2 regions of the Nitratireductor sp. J20-h4 genome follow, and region 2 is predicted to be linked to the other one. Evidence: predicted binding sites of a transcription regulator. Region 2 holds the regulator's gene; the other holds the start of a gene.

Region 1 (10,558 bases), 2.1 Mb from region 2:
TCGGCGATGGCCCTGCGATAGGCCTTTTCGGCCCGGCGTTCGGCCTTTCGGACGGCGTCGGCGTCGCGTTCCGCCTCGGAGGGGCCCGATTTCAACTTGCCGAATCCCGATTGCAGCGCCGTCGCGCCCTGGTGCAGGAACCGCGCCATCTCGAGCATGCGCGCGTCCGGTTCGACCTCGAGGATCTCCATCTCGCGCACCGTGGTCTTGGCGTAGTTGAGCCCGTCGTCGATGGCCGTGATCGCCCGGTGGATATCCTCGCGGTCGAACGGGGTCGAAAAGGAGCGATGAAGCACGTCGATGTTTCGTGCCTTGAGTTTGTCGCCTTCGTGCTCGAGCCGGCGCACTTCTCTCGCCCTGACCTCGTCCCCGGTTTCCATGAAGGCGACGAGCTCGGCGGTTGCGCGCACGGCGAGAGCTGACTGGTCATCGAGCAGACCGTAAAAATCTGGCATGCGGGGAAATATCGCGTTCAAAAGCCGTGAAAATCGCGATGTCGATGTGGCGGGCTTCGCATTTGCTTCATTTTCCATCATATTTTGCCTCTCCAGGCCATGCGCGGCTCGATTTTTCTAAAAATTTCGCGCGAAAAGCTGGATCAGGACGTAGAATCCGATCGATATGGCGGCTGCCCCCGGCATGGTGATAAGCCAAGTGCCGACGATGTGCTGGGCCGTGCCCCAGCGTACGGATTTCGGCCGTTCGGAGGCGCCGATGCCCATGATGGCGGTGCTGACCACCTGCGTGGTCGATACCGGCCCGCCGATGGCGGAGGCGGCCAGGATCACGCCGCTCGACGCCAGCTGGGCATCGAGCGCATGGATCGGCCGCACCTTGTAGATGCCGAAACCCAGCGTGCGCGCGATCCGCCATCCTCCCGCGAGCGTGCCCAGCGCGATCGCCGTCGCGCTGACCAGGATAACCCACAAAGGCACTTGGAATTCGGCATTGACGCCGCCGAGCACCAGCAGCATGGCGATCATGCCCATGCCTTTTTGCGCGTCGTTGGTGCCGTGGGAAAAGGCCAGCGCGGCCGTGGTCAGCCATTGAATGCCGCGAAGATACCGGTTGGCGCCAGGGCGTGCGCCGCGCAAGGCGAAACTCATGATCCGATGGGTCACCCAGCCAAGGAGGAAGCCGAGGACCGGCGAGGCGAGGAGGGCGCCCAAAACCTTGGTGACACCGGTGAGTTGCCCGCGCGCCATGGCGGAAAACCCCCAGACGACGTAGCCCGGCCCGGCCGCGACAACGACGGCGCCGACGAGACCGCCCACGAGTGCCTGCGACGACGATGCCGGCAGGCCGAACCACCAGGTGACCAGGTTCCACGCGACGGCGCCTGCAAGCCCCGCAAGCACGACCGTCAGCGAGGCGGCGGTCTCCAGGTCGGTCACGTCGACGAAATTGCCGATGGTGTTGGCGACGGCCGTGCCGCCGAGGAGGGGGCCGAGAAAGGTGAACGCGGAGACGAGTATCGCCGCCTGGATCGGCGTTGTGGCCCGCGACGCCACGATTGTCGCCAGCATGTTCGCGGCATCCTGCAAGCCGTTCGTATAGTCGTACACGAGCACGATAAGCACGCCGACGATCATCAGGGCCACGACCGCGCTCATCGATCGGCGAGCGGTTTCGCGCGAGCCAGGAATGCTGTGCCTCGACCGGCCATCTTCACGCCCTCATCCGTCATGCCAGAACGGTTCGGTGCGCAGGAAGCCCGTCATGGTTTCGACCAGGCGTTCCTTGGCCGCGATCGCGGCATGGCGATGCCAGCCGACCGTCAGGCCGCCTGCGTGAACCCAGGCCGGAGGCGTTTGACCGCCGCCGGAGAGAGCCAGTTCGCGCAGGAGCGTGTCCGCAGCCGCGACATCGTTCAGATACCCGAGCCCGTCCTGGAGGCCGGCAAGATGCCTGCGATAGGCCTTCACCTGCTTTTTCGAATAGAGACTCTCGAAAAAGTCCACCGCATAGCGCAGCTTCTTGACCGCGAGGCGCAGTTCGTGAAGCGCGGCGCCGGATAGGTTCGCGATATCCCGCCCCCGCCTTCGCACGCTCCGGTCCCGCTTCTGCAGCAGTTGCACGCAATGGGCGCCGATCGGATCGAGAAGGCGGGTCGTGCGTTCCGTAACCGGCTGGTCGCGCCAGGCCTGGCCGGAGAGCCAGGCGCTGAGGTGCAGCAGGAACTCGGTGTACCTCTCCGTTCCGATGGCATCGCGCGCGCGCCGGCGGCTGCGCCGCCTTGCCTGCTCGACGGCCGCCGTCAGGGCGTGGAAACCACACTCCTCGCCGTAAAGCCGCGCCACGGGCGCCAGGAATTCATCGCTGAAGACATCCCATGCACGCGCCTCTGACAGTTCGCCCGTCAGCCACTTCGCTTCGCGGGCGCCCCAGCCGTACTGATCCTCCGGAAGGGTAGATTTAAAAAGCCTCAGCGCGGCGCGCAGCCGCCTCAGCGCAACACGCATCTGGTGTACGCCCTCGGTGTCGTCGGTGGCCAGAGTGGCGGCTTCGTTGGCCTGCAGATGATCGAGGCAGTTCTGAACCAGCTCGGTCAGGACCTGCTCGACGGTCGCATCCTTGGCGAGTTTGACCTTGACATATTTGCGCGGTCGAGGCCCGTCCCCGGTCAAAAGCGCGTAGCCGCGCGAGGCTTTGCTCGGCGCCGCAAGCCGAAAGGGGATCGTCTTGCCGATTTCGGAGGCGAGTTCGAATATCCGTTCGGGGGCGCCGGTTTCGAGCTCCAACTCGAATTCGCCGATCGGTTCGGAGGCGTCGCCTGCCAGGATGTCGCCGACGTCGATATCGATCGAGGCCGTGCTGCCGTCTTCGAATTTGAGGGTTCGCGAGCGGCGCAGAACGTCCGTGCGAAAGACGGGCTGCAAATGCTCGATTCCGACGCGCTTTATCCGGCGCCGAAGGGCCTTGTTCTCGATAACCGAAATAGCGGGGGCCTGGCTCGGGACCGGGCCCTCCCACTCCGTCCGCACCAGAATGCCACCCAGTTTCTTGTGCGCCTGCTTGACGCACTGCACATAGGCGCGCCCGACCTTACGCACCCGCAGCGACAGACCCAGCCGACGCAGCGCATAATTTGGCGTGTCGAAATAGACGGTCACGAGCTTTCTCGTTTTCGTCCGCCCGACCGTGCGTCGCTCGATTGCCGGAAGGGTCTCGACCCGGTCGAGATACTCGGATCGGATCGCCCCTTTCAATTCGATCTCGCGATTCACCGACATGGAGCGCTCGCCATCGTCAACTTGGTCGGGTCTCTGCGCCCCCGTCACGCGGCAGCGACGAGAAACGGCGGGCGTCGTCTTCAAGGCGGGATCGGGCCTGCGCGCGGTCTATCAGCGCGAGGGTTTTTCGAAGCTCGACCGCTTCCAGGCAATGGCCTTGTCCGCGTCTTTCGAGCCTTTCCAGCTTCTCCATGAAGATCGGCGCGTAGATCGTGATGATTTGGCGATTTGTGCGTTCATCCTGGAGTGTTTGCATCTGGCAGCCTCCGTGTCTTGCTCCGGTTTGTCGGTTTGCACGGCGGATCTTCGGCAGCGGCCTCGCCATTCGCGGCCGCCCGAAATCGTCCCGCCTCGGTTAAGGAGACGGCCTCGCGGACATTTTGTTACAGTTTAGCGTCCGGCGCGGATTTGCCCGGAGGCGCGCCACTATCGAGCGAAGGCGGGGACCATGGCACGAGACCGCTGAACCCTACCGTCGCTGGCCCGTCGTCGAGGCGGTCGCCACGCTCGCTGCGCCGGCTTTCGAGTGGTCGGCGACCAGATTTCTCAGCCGCCATCCGCGACGAGGCCGGCGCCCTCGATGCCGGCGACCGCGGCGGCTTCGTCATTGTCGGACGTGTCGCCCGAAACGCCCACCGCGCCGACGAGACGGCCGGCCGCGTCGCGCATGAGGACGCCGCCGGGCACCGGGACGAGGCGCCCGCCGGCGACATCGGATACCGCGGCCATGAAATGCGGACGCGCGCGCGCCATGGCGTCGATGCCGCGCGATCCCATGCCGAGCGCAAGCGCGCCATAGGCTTTGCCGAACGCGATCTGGAAGCGCATCAGCGAGGACAGGTCCTGGCGCTGGAAGGCGACGAGATGCCCGCCGGCATCGAGCACGGTTACGGCGAGCGGTTTCAGGCCGATCTCCGCTCCCTTGGCAAAGGCGGTTTCGATGATGGTGTTGGCGGTTTCGAGTTTCAGGTCGCTCAAGGGTCTCTCCCGTTTCCATGTGGTGACAGCTGTATTGGACCCGCTGCCGGTTCTGTACGGCGCGTTCTGTCGAAATAGTTTCACCAATCGGGAGGGTGTCGTGTCAGGTGCGCGTTTTTCGGCGGGAATTCGTCTGGTTGGTGCGCTCGTCCGCGGTCGTTGAAGACGGCACTGCCACCGAAGCTGGGCGCCTGCCACCGTGAAACCGCACATGGCGGACCTCGAACCGTGGATTTCGTGATCGCCGTTGAACCGATCGGGTGGTTCAGCCCTTGTCCATCGCATCGATCTTGCGCTGCATGGCGGCGATCTGCTCCTTCAGGTCGCGCAGATCGTCGGGCGCATCCCCGGACGCGGCCGGCGCCTGTTCGGGTTTATCGGCCGTGTCCGGGGATGCGGTCGCGGGAAAAGGCGTGAACATGCGCATCGCGTTCTGGAAAATTTCCATGTTGCGGCGGGTCTGTTCCTCGATCGCCTTCATCGGCGTCGACATGCCCATCATGTCCATGGGAGCCTGGCCGATGGCATCCTTCATCTGTTCGCGGAACCGCTCCTGCTCCTTGGCGAAGGCGAACATCGACTGCTCCAGAAAACTGGGCACGATCATCTGCATCTGGTCGCCGTAAAACGAGATCAATTGCCGCAGAAAGGAAACGGGCAGCATGTTCTGCCCGTCCTTGTTTTCCAGTTCGAAAATGATCTGCGTCAGCACGGGATGGGTGATGTCTTCGCCGGACTTGGCGTCCTGTACGGTGAAGTCCTCGCCGCGCTTGACCATTTCGGCCAGGTCCTCAAGCGTCACATAGGTGGATGTGCCGGTATTGTAGAGGCGGCGGTTGGCGTATTTCTTGATGATCACCGGATCGTCCTTGCCAGGCACGCGAACCTCCCAGATTGCCGAAACGATACTTCGTCCGCGGTTGCGACATGTCGCATATTTCACGATATGCGCAAAGCCGCATCAATGAAAAGCGATTTGTGCGCTGCAGGAAACAGCGCCCGGCCGCTCCGGGCTTGCGGGGCGGCGAGGCGCTCTGCCGCGCATTTCGAATTTGACTCGCGCCATGCTACGGGCAACAAAGTTGCCAGATGCCCGCACACAGGGAGACCAGGATGTCCGCTTCGCCCTCCATCGTCATCGCCAGCGCCGCGCGCACCGCGGTTGGTTCCTTCAACGGCGCGTTCGCCACCACGCCCGCGCACGATCTCGGCGCGGTCGTGCTCAAGGAAGTGCTGGCGCGGGCCGGTGTCGAGCCGGCCGAGGTCGACGAGGTGATCCTGGGGCAGGTGCTTACGGCCGGACAGGGCCAGAACCCGGCGCGCCAGGCCTCGATGGCGGCCGGCATGCCCAAGGAAACCAGCGCCTGGGGGCTGAACCAGGTCTGTGGATCGGGCCTGCGGGCGATCGCGGTCGGCATGCAGCAGATCGCCAGCGGCGATGCCCGGATCATCGTGGCGGGCGGCCAGGAATCGATGTCGCTGTCGCCGCATTGCCAGCATCTGCGCGCCGGCGTGAAGATGGGCGACTACGCCATGATCGACACCATGATCCGGGACGGGTTGTGGGATGCGTTCAACGGCTATCACATGGGCGTGACGGCGGAGAACGTGGCGCGCCAGTTCCAGATTTCCCGCGACGACCAGGACCAGTTCGCGCTCGCCTCGCAAAACAAGGCGGAAGCCGCCCAGAAGGCCGGCAGGTTCAAGGACGAGATCGTGGCCGTGACGATCAAGACGCGCAAGGGCGACATCGTGGTCGACGCCGACGAATATATCCGCCACGGCGCCACCATCGAGGCCATGCAGAAGCTGCGGCCGGCCTTCGACAAAGAGGGGTCCGTGACGGCGGCGAACGCGTCGGGGATCAATGACGGCGCGGCCGCGGCGCTGCTGATGAGCGAGGACGAGGCGGCCCGTCGCGGCGTCAAGCCTTTGGCGCGCATCGTGTCGTGGGCGACCGCCGGCGTCGATCCCAAGGTGATGGGGACGGGGCCGATCCCGGCCTCGCGCAAGGCGCTGGAACGGGCCGGCTGGAAAGCGGGGGATCTCGATCTGGTCGAGGCCAACGAGGCCTTCGCCGCGCAGGCCTGCGCGGTCAACAAGGATATGGGCTGGAACCCGGAGATCGTGAACGTCAATGGCGGCGCGATCGCGATCGGCCATCCGATCGGCGCCTCCGGCGCGCGCATCTTCAATACGCTGGTGCACGAGATGCAGCGGCGCGGTGCGAAGAAGGGCCTTGCCACCTTGTGCATCGGCGGCGGCATGGGGGTCGCCATGTGCGTGGAAGCGATGAACTGAGCAAACCAAGAAAGCAGGGAGGGCGCGCGGGACCGGCGGGACAAGAGCGAAGCGGCTTCCACCCGCACTTCGCCAGCCGCCGCAGGCCGCAAGCCTCTCCGCAGACAGGGAGGAAGACCACATGGCCAGAACGGCGATCGTCACCGGAGGAACGCGCGGCATCGGGGCGGCAATCGCCGTCGCGCTCAAGGATGCCGGCTGCAAGGTTGCGGCCAACTATGCCGGCAATGACGAGGCGGCACAGAACTTCAACGCCGAGACCGGCATTCCGGTCTACAAATGGTCGGTGGCCGATTACGACGCCTGCGCCGGCGGCATCGCTCAGGTCGAGGCCGATCTCGGCCCGGTCGACATCCTGGTCAACAATGCCGGCATCACCCGCGATGCGCCGTTCCACAAGATGACCAGGGAGCAGTGGGCCGATGTCATCAACACCAATCTCAACGGTGTTTTCAACATGACCCACCCGGTCTGGAACGGTATGCGCGAGCGCAAGTTCGGCCGCGTCATCACCATCTCCTCCATAAACGGCCAGAAGGGCCAGTTCGCCCAGGCCAACTATTCCGCATCCAAGGCCGGCGATCTCGGCTTCACCAAGGCGCTGGCCCAGGAAGGCGCGCGCAACGGCATTACCGTCAACGCGATCTGCCCCGGCTATATCGGGACCGACATGGTCATGGCCGTCCCGGAGAAGGTGCGCGAGGCGATCATCGCCCAGATTCCGGTCGGACGCCTCGGCGAGGCGGACGAGATCGCGCGCTGCGTTGTCTTTCTCGCCTCCGACGATGCCGGTTTCATCACCGGCTCGACGATCACGGCCAATGGCGGACAGTATTTTAGCTGAAGAATGAACGGCGCTGCCGCGGCGTCTTCACAAGAGCCGCTTGATGGCCTTGCGCGTGCGCCGGTCGAAGGCGGCCTGACTGGCGCGGTGGGCCTTTTTGTGTCGCGCGATCAGGGCCTGAGCCGTTTGCCGCAACCTCCAGCAGTTCTCGGCCGGCTTGAGACCAGCGATCTGGCGCGCCATGCGTCTTGCATGACGCTTGGCGATGCGCACATGCTGCATTTCATGCGCTGTGATCGCGCGCTCGAAACGGGCGGCAAGCCGCCTGACGGCGCGCGGCGTGTCCCCGGCTCCGTTCCAGCGCGGCAGGCGCAACACGATCCGCAGGCCGACCGTGGCCTTGTCGACCCGGCAGCCCCTGGCGTGCGGCGTGAATGTATAGCGCGGGTCAAAATCGATGAAGCCGATGCCATAGGCCGAGCCGGCGCGGGGCGCATTGCGCCGCACCGATGCAACCAGTTCGGCGCGGGATTGGCCGCTGATGGCGTAATAACGCCGGGTGATCCGGGTTTCGTCGCCCGCCCAGCCCGCGCTCGGCGCGATGGCGCCGAGCAGCAAAGCCGCCGCAAACAGCCATCGCGGCGCTGTCCCGGCTACTGCCGTTTCAAGATGATGCCCGCGCATGTCCGGCTCCACCCCGGGTCCGTCCCGCAGCCGTTTGGCCGATAGGCCGCATCCTGCACCGGCCGCGTCCCGAGGCCAAGTCTGATGGCACCGATATACGCAACACCGGCAGGGCGGCTGAATCACGATCTGGTGTCCGGCGGTCGGGTCGACACCATATGGGGGCAGGGAACAAAACCTGAATCAGCATGTGTGAGCGATTCGTAGCCGATTCGTTCCAGTCTCGTTCCAATTGCGGCGGACACCGTGTCGAGTGCGCCGACGATTGTGTTCGGAGACGAAAGCACCTATGTCTTCGTAGCGAAATCCGCCCTCACTTCGCCCACCGTGCATGGCGCCGGAACAATCGGACGGCGACAAAAGGGCATTGGCGCGAAGGGCCTGATTGCCATTTCATGAATATCCAGCCGAAACAGCATGGTCCGCTGATTGTGTCCGGGCGCGACGTGACCGCCATTCTCGGACCGACCAATACCGGCAAGACCCATCTGGCCATCGAACGGATGGTCGCGCACGAAACCGGCGTGATCGGCCTGCCATTGCGGCTTCTGGCGCGCGAGGTCTACGGGCGTGTCGCCGAGAAGGTCGGCGTCGACAATGTCGCGCTGATTACCGGCGAGGAGAAGATCCAGCCGCCCGGCGCGCGTTTCTCGGTCTGTACGGTGGAGGCGATGCCGCGCGACACCGACGCCGCCTTCGTGGCGATCGACGAGGTGCAGCTCGCCGGCGATCTGGAGCGTGGCCATATCTTCACCGACCGTATCCTGCATCTTCGCGGCCGGCAGGAAACGCTGCTGCTCGGCGCGGCCACAATGCGCGGCATTCTGGAAAAGCTGCTCAAGGGCCTGTCGGTCGTCACCCGGCCGCGCATGTCGCATCTTGCCTATTCGGGCTCCAAGAAGATCACACGGCTGCCGCCGCGCACGGCAATCGTCGCCTTTTCCGCCGACGAGGTCTACGCGATCGCCGAGCTGATCCGTCGCCAGCGCGGCGGCGCGGCGGTGGTGCTCGGCGCGCTCAGCCCGCGCACGCGCAATGCCCAGGTCGCGCTCTACCAGTCGGGCGATGTCGACTATCTGGTCGCCACTGATGCAATCGGCATGGGGCTCAATCTCGATGTCGACCATGTCGCCTTCGCGCAGAACCGCAAATTCGACGGCTACCAGTACCGTCAGCTCACCGCCGCGGAGCTTGGCCAGATCGCCGGCCGCGCCGGCCGTCACATGCGCGACGGTACGTTCGGGGTCACCGGCCAGGTCGATCCGTTCGACGACGACCTCGTCGAAAAGATCGAGGCGCACGATTTCGAGCCGGTCCGGGTGCTGCAATGGCGCACCGCCGAGTTCGAGTTTTCCAGTCTCGACGCGTTGCGCCGGTCGATCGAGACCGCGGCGCCGGTCGAAGGGCTGACCCGGGCGCCGCCGGCGGTCGATCAGCAGGCGCTGGAGACGGTGATCCGGGATGCCGCCATCCGCGACCTGGCCACGACGCGCGAGCGGGTCGCGGCCTTGTGGGATGTGTGCGCGTTGCCGGACTATCGCCGGATCGCGCCGGCCCAGCATGCCGATCTGATCGGCGCCATCTATAGTGATATCGTGCGCCGCGGTCATGTCGACGAAAACTACATGGCCGAGCAGGTGCGCCGGGCCGATACGACCCAGGGCGAGATCGACGCGCTGTCGCAGCGGATCGCGCAGATCCGTACCTGGACCTTCGTTTCCCACCGTCCTGGCTGGCTTGCCGATCCGGCACACTGGCAGGAAAAAACGCGTGAGATCGAGGATCGGCTGTCCGATGCGTTACATGAGCGGTTGACGAAACGCTTCGTTGACCGCAGGACTTCCGTGCTTATGAAGCGGCTGAGAGAAAACACGATGCTTGACGCTGAAATCAATCCGTCCGGACAGGTCCTTGTGGAGGGCCATCATGTCGGCGAATTGCAGGGATTCCGCTTCACCGCCGACCAGTCGGCCGGCGGCGAGGACGCGCGCGCGGTGAAGGCGGCCGCGCAAAAGGCGCTGGCGCAGGAATTCGAGGCCCGTGCCGAGCGCTTCGCGGCCACCGGCAACGGCGACCTTGCGCTCGGGTCCGACGGCGTCGTGCGCTGGATCGGCGCGCCGGTGGCCACGCTGGTGGCCGGCGAGGATATTCTGCGACCGCGCGCGGTGCTTCTGGCCGACGAGCAGGTGACCGGCCCGGCGCGCGACAAGATCGCGGCGCGCATCGAGCGTTTCGTCGCCTTCCAGATCGCCAGTCTGCTCAAGCCGCTGGTCGATTTGCGCGACGCCGAACAGCTTTCCGGCATCGCCCGCGGCATTGCGTTCCGGCTGGTTGAAAATCTCGGCCTGATCGCCCGCCGCGAGGTGGCCGACGAGGTGCGCGGGCTCGATCAGGAGGCGCGTGGCGCGCTTCGGCGGCTTGGCGTGCGCTTCGGCGCCTATCACATCTTCGTGCCGGCGCTGCTGAAGCCCGGCCCGGCCGGGCTGGTGACGCTGTTGTGGGCGCTGCCGAACGACGGCAAGGACAAGCCCGGTTTCGGCGATGTCGTCAACGGGCTCGCCACCGGGCGGACGTCGCT
Region 2 (10,558 bases):
CGCCCGATCGTGTCCGCGTCACCGCGCGCGCCGATCCCGGCATCGCCGCCGGCGAGCGCATTCATGGCGTCGTGCGGCTTTTCCCGCCTTCCGGACCGGTCAGGCCCTACGGCTATGATTTCGCGTTCGAAAGCTACATGGCCGGCATCGGCGCGACCGGATTTTTCCTCGGCACGCCCGAAAAACGCCCGTCCGCCGGCACGGCCGGCGCGCCCGGGCGTCTCGCCGCCGGCTTGGCCAATATGCGCCAAGCAATCGCCGGCCGGATCCGGCGCCATATCGCGGGCGCGGAGGGCGAGATCGCCGCCGCGCTGATCGCCGGCACCCGCGCCGGCATTCCCGAGGAGGTCGAGGAGGCGCTGCGCCGGGCCGGACTGGCGCATATCCTGTCGATCTCCGGGCTGCACATGGCGCTGGTCGCCGGCACGGTGATGCTGGCGCTGCGGGCGCTGTTCGCGCTTGCGCCGGGCTTTGCCTCGCGCCATCCGGTCAAAAAATACGCCGCCGCGCTGGCGCTGGCGGCAGCCGCCTATTATCTGGCGATTTCCGGCGCGGCGGTTGCCGCCCAGCGTTCCTTCATCATGATCGCGGTGATGCTGATCGCGCTGTTGTTCGACCGCGCGGCGATCACCATGCGTAATCTGGCGATTGCCGCGCTGATCATCGCCGCGCTGGCGCCGCACGAAGTGGTCGGGCCGAGTTTTCAGATGTCGTTCGCCGCAACCGCGGCGCTGATTGCGGCCTATGCCGGCTGGACAACCCGGACCTCGGCCGGCCGGCGCGCCGGCCGCGCGCCACCGCAGGGCGCGCTGCGCAAGGCCGGCCGCGGCCTGACCTATTTTCTACTCGGCATCGCCGCCACGTCGCTGATCGCGGGCGGCGCGACCACGGTCTACGCGATCTGGCATTTCCACCGCATCGCCCCGCTGGGGCTGATCGCCAACCTCGCCGCCATGCCGGTCGTCTCGACGCTGATCATGCCGCCGGCCGTCGCCGCCGGCGTGCTGATGCCGGTCGGGCTGGAGGGACCGGCGCTGGCGGTGATGGGCCAGGGGATCGCCATCATGGTGGCGGTGGCGCGCCGGGTCTCCGAGCACAGCCCGATCGACGCCGTTGGCGCGATGCCGCCGCTGGCGCTGATCCTGTTCACCGGCGCGCTTCTGGCCGCCACCATCGCCACCACCGGCCTGCGCTGGCTGGCGCTGCCGCTCGCACTGGCCGGAATTGCGGCGTTCGCCGCGCGCACGCCGCCCGACCTGATGGTGTCGGAGGACGCGCGACTGGCCGCGATCATGCGCCATGACGGCCGGCTCGCCGTCAACCGCGCGCGGCCGAACGGTTTTACCATCGGCATCTGGCAAAAAGCGCGCGCGGCGACGGGCTTCGTCAAACCGCTCGAGCGCCCCGACCGGGCCGCGTCCGACGCAAAACCCGGCGGCAAGGCCGGCGCCGACCCGCGCTTTGTCTGCGACGCTGCGACCTGCGAGGCCGTCGATCCACGCGGCGCCATGGTGGTGCACGCCGAAACCCAGGCCGCGGCCGCGCCATATTGCGGCCGGGCGAGCGTGATCGTGATCGCCGACGCGACCGCCGCCAATCCGTGCCGGGCAAGAAACGTTCTTGTCGTGACGGCCCGCGATCTCGCCCGCCGCGGCAGTCTCGAGGTGCGTTTCAAGCAGGTTGGAACCGAGGGCGCCAGCGCGAGCGAAGAACCGCTGCGCGCCGAAGCGCGCTTCGCCCTGCCGCGGAACGAACGGCCATGGTTCGCGCACCGCAAATTCTCGCGCGAAGCGCGCGGGCTCGCGCCCTACAAACGCGGCAAGAAAGGCACGAAGGACAAAAAACGCAAAGGCGGGAAGGACGCCACGGGCGGCAAGACCTGAGCCGTCAGCCGTCGCAACGGGATGGCTGGCCCGGAACGCGGCCGCGGACCGGCCGGCTCCGGCCGAAACCCGCCCGGCGCGCCCGGCGCCGGGGAAAAATCAGTAGCGGCGGATTAGGCCGACCAGCCGTCCCTGCACCTTGACCTGATCGGGGCCGTAGATACGGGTCTCATAGGCCGGGTTGGCGGCCTCGAGCGCGATCGAGGCGCCCTTGCGCCGAAACCGTTTCAGGGTCGCCTCGGCGTCTTCCACCAGCGCCACCACGATGTCGCCGGGATTGGCGGTCGCCGCGCTGCGAATGATGACGGTGTCGCCGTCGAGAATGCCGGCGTCGATCATCGAATCGCCGCGCACCTCGAGCGCGTAATGGTCGCCGGCCGACAGCATGTCGGGCGGCACGGTGATCGCGTGCGTCTGGTGCTGGATGGCGTCGATCGGCACGCCGGCGGCGATCCGCCCCATGACCGGCACCGACACGCCGCCGGCATCGTCATTGTCCGACACGGGCGGGGCCGGTTTGGGTTTCGGTTTGCCGAGACTGCCCTCGATGACGCTCGGCGAAAAGCTGCGCGGTCGCCCGAGCCCCGGCGAGATCGATTCCGGCAGGCGCAGCACTTCCAGCGCGCGGGCGCGATTGGGCAGCCGGCGGATGAAGCCGCGCTCCTCCAGTGCGGTGATCAGCCGGTGGATACCAGATTTGGAGGCCAGATCGAGCGCTTCCTTCATCTCGTCGAAGGAGGGCGGGATGCCGGTCTCCTTCAGTCGTTGATGGATGAACAGCAGCAGTTCGTGTTGTTTTCGGGTTAGCATGGTCGCCCCCAGCGGAATCATCGACAAACAAAACCAGAACAAACTCTATCTGTTCTCACCTTGTTCCGCAAGTGTCCGACCGTTGAATGTCCGAGGCGGACGCCGGCAAGGGCTGCGGGCGGCCAGTTGCGCACGACCTGCCCGTCAGCGCGATGCCCGCGGGGCCGGGGGGCGTCCGGTGTCGGGGCGCTCGGCGGTGTACGACCCGGCGTTACGCCACTCGTCCGTTGAGATAGTCGTCCGTGACCTGGTTTTGCGGCCGTTCCGACAGATCGGCCATCGTGCCGTGCTCGAGCAGATAGCCGGTCCCGCACCGCGTCCAGAACAGCGCGCACCGGTCGGCAATCCGTCTTGCCTGCGACAGATTGTGCGTGACGATCACCAGCGTGACGCTGTCCTTGAGTTTCAGCAGCAGGCGCTCGATCGTCATCGTCGACATCGGGTCGAGCGCACTGCACGGTTCGTCCAGAAGCAGAATTTCCGGCCGCGTCGCCAGCGCCCTGGCAATGCACAGGCGCTGCTGCTGACCGCCGGACAGCGCGCAGGCCGACATGTCGAGCCGGTGACCGATCTCCGCCTGGAGGCCGACGGCGCGCAGGCACTCGTCGATGCGCGCCTCGCGGTCGGCTCGCCGACGCACGCCGAACTCGCTCAACACGATATCAAAATTGCGGCGGATCGAGAACGGAAACGGGTTCGGTTTCTGAAACACCATGCCGACGCGCTTGCGCAAGCGCAGCAGGTCGGCATCCCGCCCCAGCACGTCGGTGTCGCGCACAAGGATGCGGCCCGTCACCCTGGCGCCCGGGATCAGGTCGATCAAACGGTTGAGGCAGGTCAGCAGGCTGGTCTTGCCGCAGCCCGACGGGCCGATCAGCGCGGTGATGCGTCCAGGCGGGATCGACAAGGTGACGTCGGACAAGGCGGTGAGGGCGCCGTAGGCAATCGTGAGGTTTTCGACGCGAATATGGCTCGCTTCGACGCGGCCCGGCGACACATCGATCGTCCGGGGGCCTGTGGTTTGCACGTTCATACGAACTCCCTGCCTTGCTTGCCGTCCAAAGCCGTAAACAGAGCGACGACGGCGGCGACCGAGACCAAGAGCACCGTGGCGGTCGCGAACGCGTTGCCGTCGCCGCCGGGAACGTTCATCGCCAGATCGAGGATGTGGACCGCCATGGTCCGTCCGGAATCGAAAACCGAATCCGGCATGCGCACCACGTAGCCGCTGGTGAAGATCAGGGCGGCGCTCTCGGCGACCGCGCGTCCGAAGCCGAGCCCCAGCCCGGCGAAGATGCCCGGCGCGGCGGCCGGCAGCATGATCGACCAGACGATCCGCCGCTGCGGCAGGCCGAGCGCGTAGCCGGCCCTGCGGTCTTCGCCGTGCATGCGCAAGGTGGTTTCAGCCACGCAGGCCGCGATCGGCAGGATCATCAGCGCGAGCGTCAGCCCGCCGGCCAGGATGGAAAAACCGAAGCCGAGCCAGTCGCAAAAAATCATGTTGCCGGCCAGACCGAAGACGATCGAGGGAACGGCGGCGAGCACGCCCAGGCACCCCCGCGTCAGGCGCGCGGCCGTCGCCTCCGGGCGCACCGCCTCGACCAGGAACACGGCGGCTCCGACCGCCAGCGGCAAGGCGGCCGCCAGCGCCACCGCCGTCACCGCCGCCGTCGACACAAGCACCGGCGCGATGCCGCCGGCGCGCCCGGCCGCGCGCGGCGCGGTGGTGAGGAAGTCCCATGACACCAGCGCCGCGCCGCGCGTGACCACATGCACAACGATGGCGGCCAGAACGAACACCACCGCCGCCACCGCCGCCCGCACCACAAGGTCGTTGACGAAAGGCCTAAGACTGCGCCGCATCGGCCCCGCCCCAGTACCAGCGCATGACAAGCAGCAACCCGACCAGCGCCATCAGCACCAGGCCGGATACGAACAGGGCCGAACGATGCACGTCGATGGCGTAGGCCATTTCGAGCGCGATGTTGGCCGGCAGCGTGCGCACGGACGCAAACGGACTGTCTGGCATGGCGACCGCGTTTCCGACCACCATCAGCACGGCCATCGTTTCGCCGAGCGCGCGGGCGAGCCCGAGCATGCAGGCGGCCGCGACCGCCCCCTTTGCAGACGGCAGCACGATGCGCTTGATCGCCGCGTGGCGGGCGCATCCGAGCGCCAGGCTGCCCAGATAGAGCGAGGCCGGCAGTTGGCGCAGGCCCGCCTCGGCCAGAACGGCCACGGTCGGCAGCACCATGATCGACAAGACGATCACGCCGGCCAGGAGCGACGTGCCCGGCGGCTGCCATGCCGCGATATGCGGCACCAGCACCGTCATGCCCCACAGGCCGTAGACGACCGAGGGGATGGCCGCCAGGGTCATCAGCACCACGCGAAAGGCCGCGCCGGCGAGATCGCCGGCATAGTAGCGGATATACACCGCGCACAGGATTCCCAGCGGACCGGCGACGGCAAGCGCCCCGGCCGACACAGCGAGCGTGGCCGCGACCATCGCCACCAGCCCGAATTCGCCGGCGGTCGGATACCAGTCGCCATCGGCCATGAAGGCGGCCAGGCCCGCCTCGGTCAGCGCGGGCGCGGCGCCGATCGCCAGCACGATCAAGACGCCCGCCATCGCTCCGATCGCCAGAACGCCCGAAGCCCACAAGACGACGACGAAGACGAGGTCTTTCGGCGCGAGCGGGCCGCGAAACGGCCTAGTTCGATGCGGGCGAGAAATAATGGTCTGAAATAAGGTCATGCACCTGCTGTCCGGAGGCAAACCGCAAAAACGCTTCGACCGGCGCCGCCGGGTCGGGATAGGTGACCAGGTTCAGCTCTCGTCTGACCGGGTACGACCCGTTTGCGACATTGGCGGAGGTCGGGGCGACGGCACCGAGCGCGAGGGCGCGTATCGGGGTCATGGCGCTGGCGTGATATTCGGCCGCGCCGATCGAGATGTAGCCCACCGCCCTCGGGTTGCCGGCCACCACCTTCACCGCCTGCTCGTTGTCGCCGATAATGGTGTGGGCGCGGATATCGCGGATATCGAGGCCGAGATGGGCGAGGAATATCCCCAGCGTCGAGCGGCCTTCGGCCTTGCTGACGACGGTAATCGGCCCGTCCCAGGGGCCGAGCGCCTCCCAGCGCGTCACCTGGCCGGTGTAGATCGCCCGCACCTGGTCGTCGGACAAGCGCTCGAGCGGATTTTGCGCATGGACGATCAGCGCCACGCCGTCCCACGCGATCCGCGTCGCCGCGACGTCGTCTTCCTCCTCGCCGAGCGCCCGCGACACCATGCCGATATCGGCCAGTTTGCGCCGCACGTCCGACAGGCCCCTGGAAGAGCCGCCGGTCTGGACGTCGACCTGCACGCCCGGATGCGAGGCCTCGTAGCGCTGGGCGATATCCATCATCAACGGTGCGATCGTGCTCGAGCCGGTGACGACGATCCTCACCTCCTGCTGGGCATGCGACACGGCCTGACCGGCCAGCGCGAGCGCGGCGGACAAGACGGCGACAATGGATTTCGGGGCCGACATCATGCGCTCCTTGTTGCCAGGGTTGCCGTTTGCGCCGGGTGCCGGGTATCTGCGCCTGTCTGCATGGGCCGTGTCAGCACCGCGCTGCTGGCCGCCTCGGGCAGGCTGCCATCGGCCAGAAGCCAGCGCGGGCGGGCGAAATGGCTGATTGCCGGCAGACGGGCCTTCGCGGTTTCGAAAACCAGCCCGCGGCCATGCGAGAACGCGGCCCTGACCCCGCCCAACGGGTTCAAACCGGGCACCGGCCGCGCCAGCCCCGCTTTCAGGCAATGGGCGACATCCCAATCGCAACGGCGTCCCGCCGTCTCGGTGGCGATCCAGCAATGCATGCCGTCGGCGCGGCTGCCGGCGCGGTTCTGATCGAAATGAAACCCGGCGAAATAGGCCGCCCGGCGCCCGGCCGCCCGCAGGCAGGCAAGCAGGGCGGTGTTGATGTCGATGCAGTTGCCCGAACGCACGCCGCAAAACGTCGCCGGACGCGCCAGCTCGGGATTTGGCCCGCCATAGCTGAACCGGCGCGCCACCGCCGCGACAATGTCGTCGTCGCCATGGCCAGCCGCGCATGCGGGTCGCTCGAGGGCGAGAAATTCGGACAGATCGCCGGCTAGCCGCGTATAGGCATTGTCGAAATCGGCGAAATCGTCGGTTTTGCCCGACCCGGTCCCGGCGGCGAAATGGAAGGAGAATTCGAGGCTTGCGCAAAACGCGCCCTGGAAAAGATAGGCGCGCTGGCCGGCCTGCCGTTCGCGGACGATTTGGTAGGGCAAGCGGCAGGGGGCACAGAAGCCGACCAGGGTCTGGTGCGCCGTGTCGGGCGGCTCCGGCACCAGCAGGCCGATCGCGGAGGAGCGTTCGTGCGGGTCGATGCGCAGCGTAATGATCATGCCAGGCTCCGTTGTCGGCAAATCAGCGCCGGCGCGTCGCCAATCCCGGCCGGATCGACGCCCAAGAGCGCGGCCATCGTCGGTGCGACATTGTCGAGCCCGCCCGCGCCAAACGCCCAGTCGGCCCGCCCGCCGTCGGCCGCGACGATGGTAAAGGGGACCGGATTTGTGGTGTGAGATCCGAAGCCGCGGCCCTGATCGTCCAAAAGCCGTTCGGCGTTGCCGTGATCGGCGGTGACCGCCAGCGTCCAGCCGGTTTCGCGGGCCTGGGCGACGAGGGCGGCAAGAGCCCGGTCGACCGCCGCCGCCGCCTGCCGGCACAGGCCCACATCGCCGGAATGCCCGACCTGGTCGAGATTGGGGATGTTGACGACGAACCCGGTCTCGCGGTCGCTTGTCATTACCTGGCGACAGGCGTCCACCGTTTCGTCCGCCCGCATGAGCGGGTTTTGTTCGGGACCGCCCGGCGTATCGGGGATCGCCACCTGGCGTTCGCCCAGCGATTGCCGGAACCCGTTGAAGAAATAGGTGACATGCGGAAATTTGCAGTTTTCCGCGATCCGCGTCAGCGCGATGCCGCGCGCCCGCAGGGCCTGCGCCAGACCGCCCGAAAGGCTGCGGGTCGGAAAAAAGACGCGCGCGGCCGGCACCTGTGGTGAAATGCTGGTCAGCGTGGCCACACGGCAGCGCGCGGCAAGCGCCTCGACCGTCTGCTCGGCGCGATCGGCGCGATGGCTGGTGACCAGCATGGCCTCGCCGGGCGTCAGCCGGGTGTCGGCATCGACCCGGTGGGCGGGGAAATCGCGCTCGCCATTGTCCCGGCAAAAATCGTCGAGCAGCCGGCGATCGAAGCGCGGCAGCGCGTCGGCGTTCATAAGCGCATCGACCAGATGCCGCGCCAGGGCGCGGTTTCCGGACCGGTCGGCGAACCAGGCCCGTCCGATCACGACGCCGATCAGCGCTCCCGGAACCCGCTCCGCCAGCGCCTGGCGCAGCGTATCGAGCAATGCGGGCCCCGAGCCGCGCATCGCATCGACACCGTCGAGTACCGGGTGCACGACGGTGGAAAATCCGCTGCGCCCGGCCAGCTCCGCCGCCTGGACGATGGTGCGCCAATGGCCGTGCACGCCGGCGTCGGAGACGAGGCCGAGAATGTGGATCCGGCCATTTTGGGCCGTCTCGTCGCGCAGGCCCCGCCAGACGGGGCTTTTTTCCCACGCGCCCGAGCGGTAGGCGCGGTCGATCGCAACCAGCGAGGAGACCACGGTGCGGCCCATGCCGAGGGTGAGATGCCCGACCTCGGAATTGCCGGCCTGACCGTCGAACAGCCCGACGGCGTCGCCGCTGGCCCTGAGCGGAACCATGCCGCAGCGATCGAACAGGTCGAACAGGACCGGCATGCAGGCGCGGTCGACGACATTGCCGGGCGACGGCGCGGCGAGGCCGGCGCCGTCCAGGATAACCAGACCGGCTTTGGCACGAGCGTTCATCGCTTTGCCGCCGTGGCGACGTGGATGACGAATTCGGACCGGTCCGGATCGAAGCCGGTCCCGCGCGGACCATAAAGGACCGGCGCACCGAAGCCGCTCGCCCGGATTGCCGCGCCGACGTCGTCGGTCGCCCAGGCGCGCGTTCGAATGGTGGCCGGCGGATGGCCGGCGGTCTGGTAGGTGATGTCGACGACGTCGCGCTCGACCACGGAGAGATCGACAGAGGCTTTGAGACCGGTGCAGCAATAGGTGCGATCCTGCGCCGATATGCGACCGGCGCGCAGGGCGTCGTAGTTGCGATGGTCGAGCACCAGCGTGCCCCCGTCGCCGAGCAATCGCCGGAAATTGGAAAGCGCGCGCTCCAAATCGGCCGGCGAAAACAGATGCGCGATCGAATTGCCCATGCAAATCACCGCATCGAAGGGACCGGCGGGAAGACTGTCATGGTCGAGCCAGTCGCCGAGCGCGCAGGGCACGGCCCCTGCGGCCAAAGTGGCGACGTTGCGCCTGGCCTGCTCAACCATCTCCGCGGCGCCATCGATCGCGGTCACCGCAAACCCGGCCTGCGATAGCAGAACGGCGTGAAAACCGGTGCCCGTGGCCGCGTCGAGCACCGAGCGGACCCGCCTCGCGCTCATGACATCGATCAGAAAACTGCCTTCGGCGGCGCGCCGGTCGCTCCAGCCGAGCAGATCGTCCCATTGCGCCACCAGCGCCGTGTCATATTCGTCGCGGTAACGTGTGGATGAGGTTTGCATCGTTTCCTCCCGGGAAGACACACCAGCTAGCGACCGACACCGTAGGCTTCGGCCAGACGCGCATATTCGCGCCAATAGTCGGGAAAGGATTTTGCGACGCAGGCCGGGTCCTCGATCGTGATGCCGGGGCACACCAGCCCCCCCAGCGAGAACGCCATGGCGACGCGATGATCGTCATAGGTGCGCACCGAGGCCGGCCGCGGGCGGTTTCCGTCGGGAACAATCTCCAGCCAGTCGGGGCCTTCCTGCGCGTCAATGCCGATGCGGCGTAGCTCCAGCGCGGCCGCGTGCAGCCTGTCGCACTCCTTCAAACGCAGATTGGCGATGTTGACGATTTTCGTCCTGCCTTGCGCGAACGCGGCGACGACGGCGAGCGTCAGCACCATGTCGGGCATGGTCTCCAAATCGACCACGATGCCGCGCAGGGCGCCCTCGGGCCCGCGCAGCTCGATCTCGGTCGGCGTGGCCGACACGGCGCATCCCATCTCCTCCAGCACATGGATAAGACCGACATCGCCCTGGGCGGACGCCGTACCCAGGCCCGAAACCCGCGCCGTGCCGCCGAGAATGGCCGCCGCGCCGAAAAAATAGGACATCGCCGACGCGTCGGGCTCGACCGCGATCGTCGCCACACCCGGCTGTCCGGGCTGTACACGCCAGATCTGCGGCCCGGCCGGCTCGACCTCGATGCCGGCCGCGCGCATGGTCGCCACGGTCATGTCGACATAGGGACGGGAGACGAGGTTGCCGGTCGCCTCGACGTGGACGGGGCCGTTATCGGGATTCTGGCGCGCGGCCGAGAGCAGCATGGAGCTGGTGAACTGGGAGGAGACCGAGCCGTCGACCCGCCAATGGGTGCCGGTCGGCCGGCCGCCGACAATGCGCACGGGCAGGCAGCCCGCCTTGCCGGTCTCGACAACCTTGTGGCCGATCGCCCGCAATGCCTCGATACCGCTCGCCATAGGCCGTTCGCACAGCCGCGGCGTTCCGGTAATGGTCGTCTCGCCCTCGGCATCCGCCGCCATCGACAGCAGGAAGCGCGCCGGTGTCCCGGCCGCGCCGATATCGAGCCGGTCCCGCGGTGCGAGCGGTCGCTCGCCCGGGCACGAATTCTCCACACGGAAGGCGGCCCGGCCGGGGGCGGCCTCGACCGACAGACCGCCGAACCGGTCTATGCAGCCGGCAAAGCGCACC

Evidence for each region. Region 2 encodes LexA, which represses DNA repair genes until DNA is damaged. Its sites were predicted from a motif close to TGTTCNNNNTGTGTTCNG; they were not measured.
Region 1: a site for LexA is predicted at 8,194-8,211, ahead of ACT2B0_RS18815 (helicase-related protein). Genes of this name have one in related genera too.

Annotation. Positions count from the first base shown of each region.
Region 1 covers NZ_CM165557.1:3,905,384-3,915,941, reverse strand. The annotation lists gene ACT2B0_RS18860 (DUF47 domain-containing protein) at 1-455, opposite strand, end outside; gene ACT2B0_RS18855 (inorganic phosphate transporter) at 573-1,613, opposite strand; gene ACT2B0_RS18850 (CYTH and CHAD domain-containing protein) at 1,677-3,317, opposite strand; gene ACT2B0_RS18845 (hypothetical protein) at 3,250-3,489, opposite strand; gene ACT2B0_RS18840 (GlcG/HbpS family heme-binding protein) at 3,780-4,211, opposite strand; gene phaR (polyhydroxyalkanoate synthesis repressor PhaR) at 4,477-5,091, opposite strand; gene ACT2B0_RS18830 (acetyl-CoA C-acetyltransferase) at 5,325-6,512, shown strand; gene phbB (acetoacetyl-CoA reductase) at 6,634-7,356, shown strand; gene ACT2B0_RS18820 (DUF922 domain-containing protein) at 7,384-7,980, opposite strand; gene ACT2B0_RS18815 (helicase-related protein) at 8,376-10,558, shown strand, end outside.
Region 2 covers NZ_CM165557.1:1,791,420-1,801,977, forward strand. The annotation lists gene ACT2B0_RS08755 (ComEC/Rec2 family competence protein) at 1-1,883, shown strand, start outside; gene lexA (transcriptional repressor LexA) at 1,983-2,693, opposite strand; gene ACT2B0_RS08765 (phosphate ABC transporter ATP-binding protein) at 2,905-3,726, opposite strand; gene ACT2B0_RS08770 (PstA family ABC transporter permease) at 3,723-4,556, opposite strand; gene pstC (phosphate ABC transporter permease subunit PstC) at 4,540-5,451, opposite strand; gene ACT2B0_RS08780 (phosphate ABC transporter substrate-binding protein) at 5,408-6,232, opposite strand; gene ACT2B0_RS08785 (transglutaminase-like domain-containing protein) at 6,232-7,116, opposite strand; gene ACT2B0_RS08790 (alkaline phosphatase family protein) at 7,113-8,606, opposite strand; gene ACT2B0_RS08795 (class I SAM-dependent methyltransferase) at 8,603-9,364, opposite strand; gene aroA (3-phosphoshikimate 1-carboxyvinyltransferase) at 9,391-10,558, opposite strand, start outside.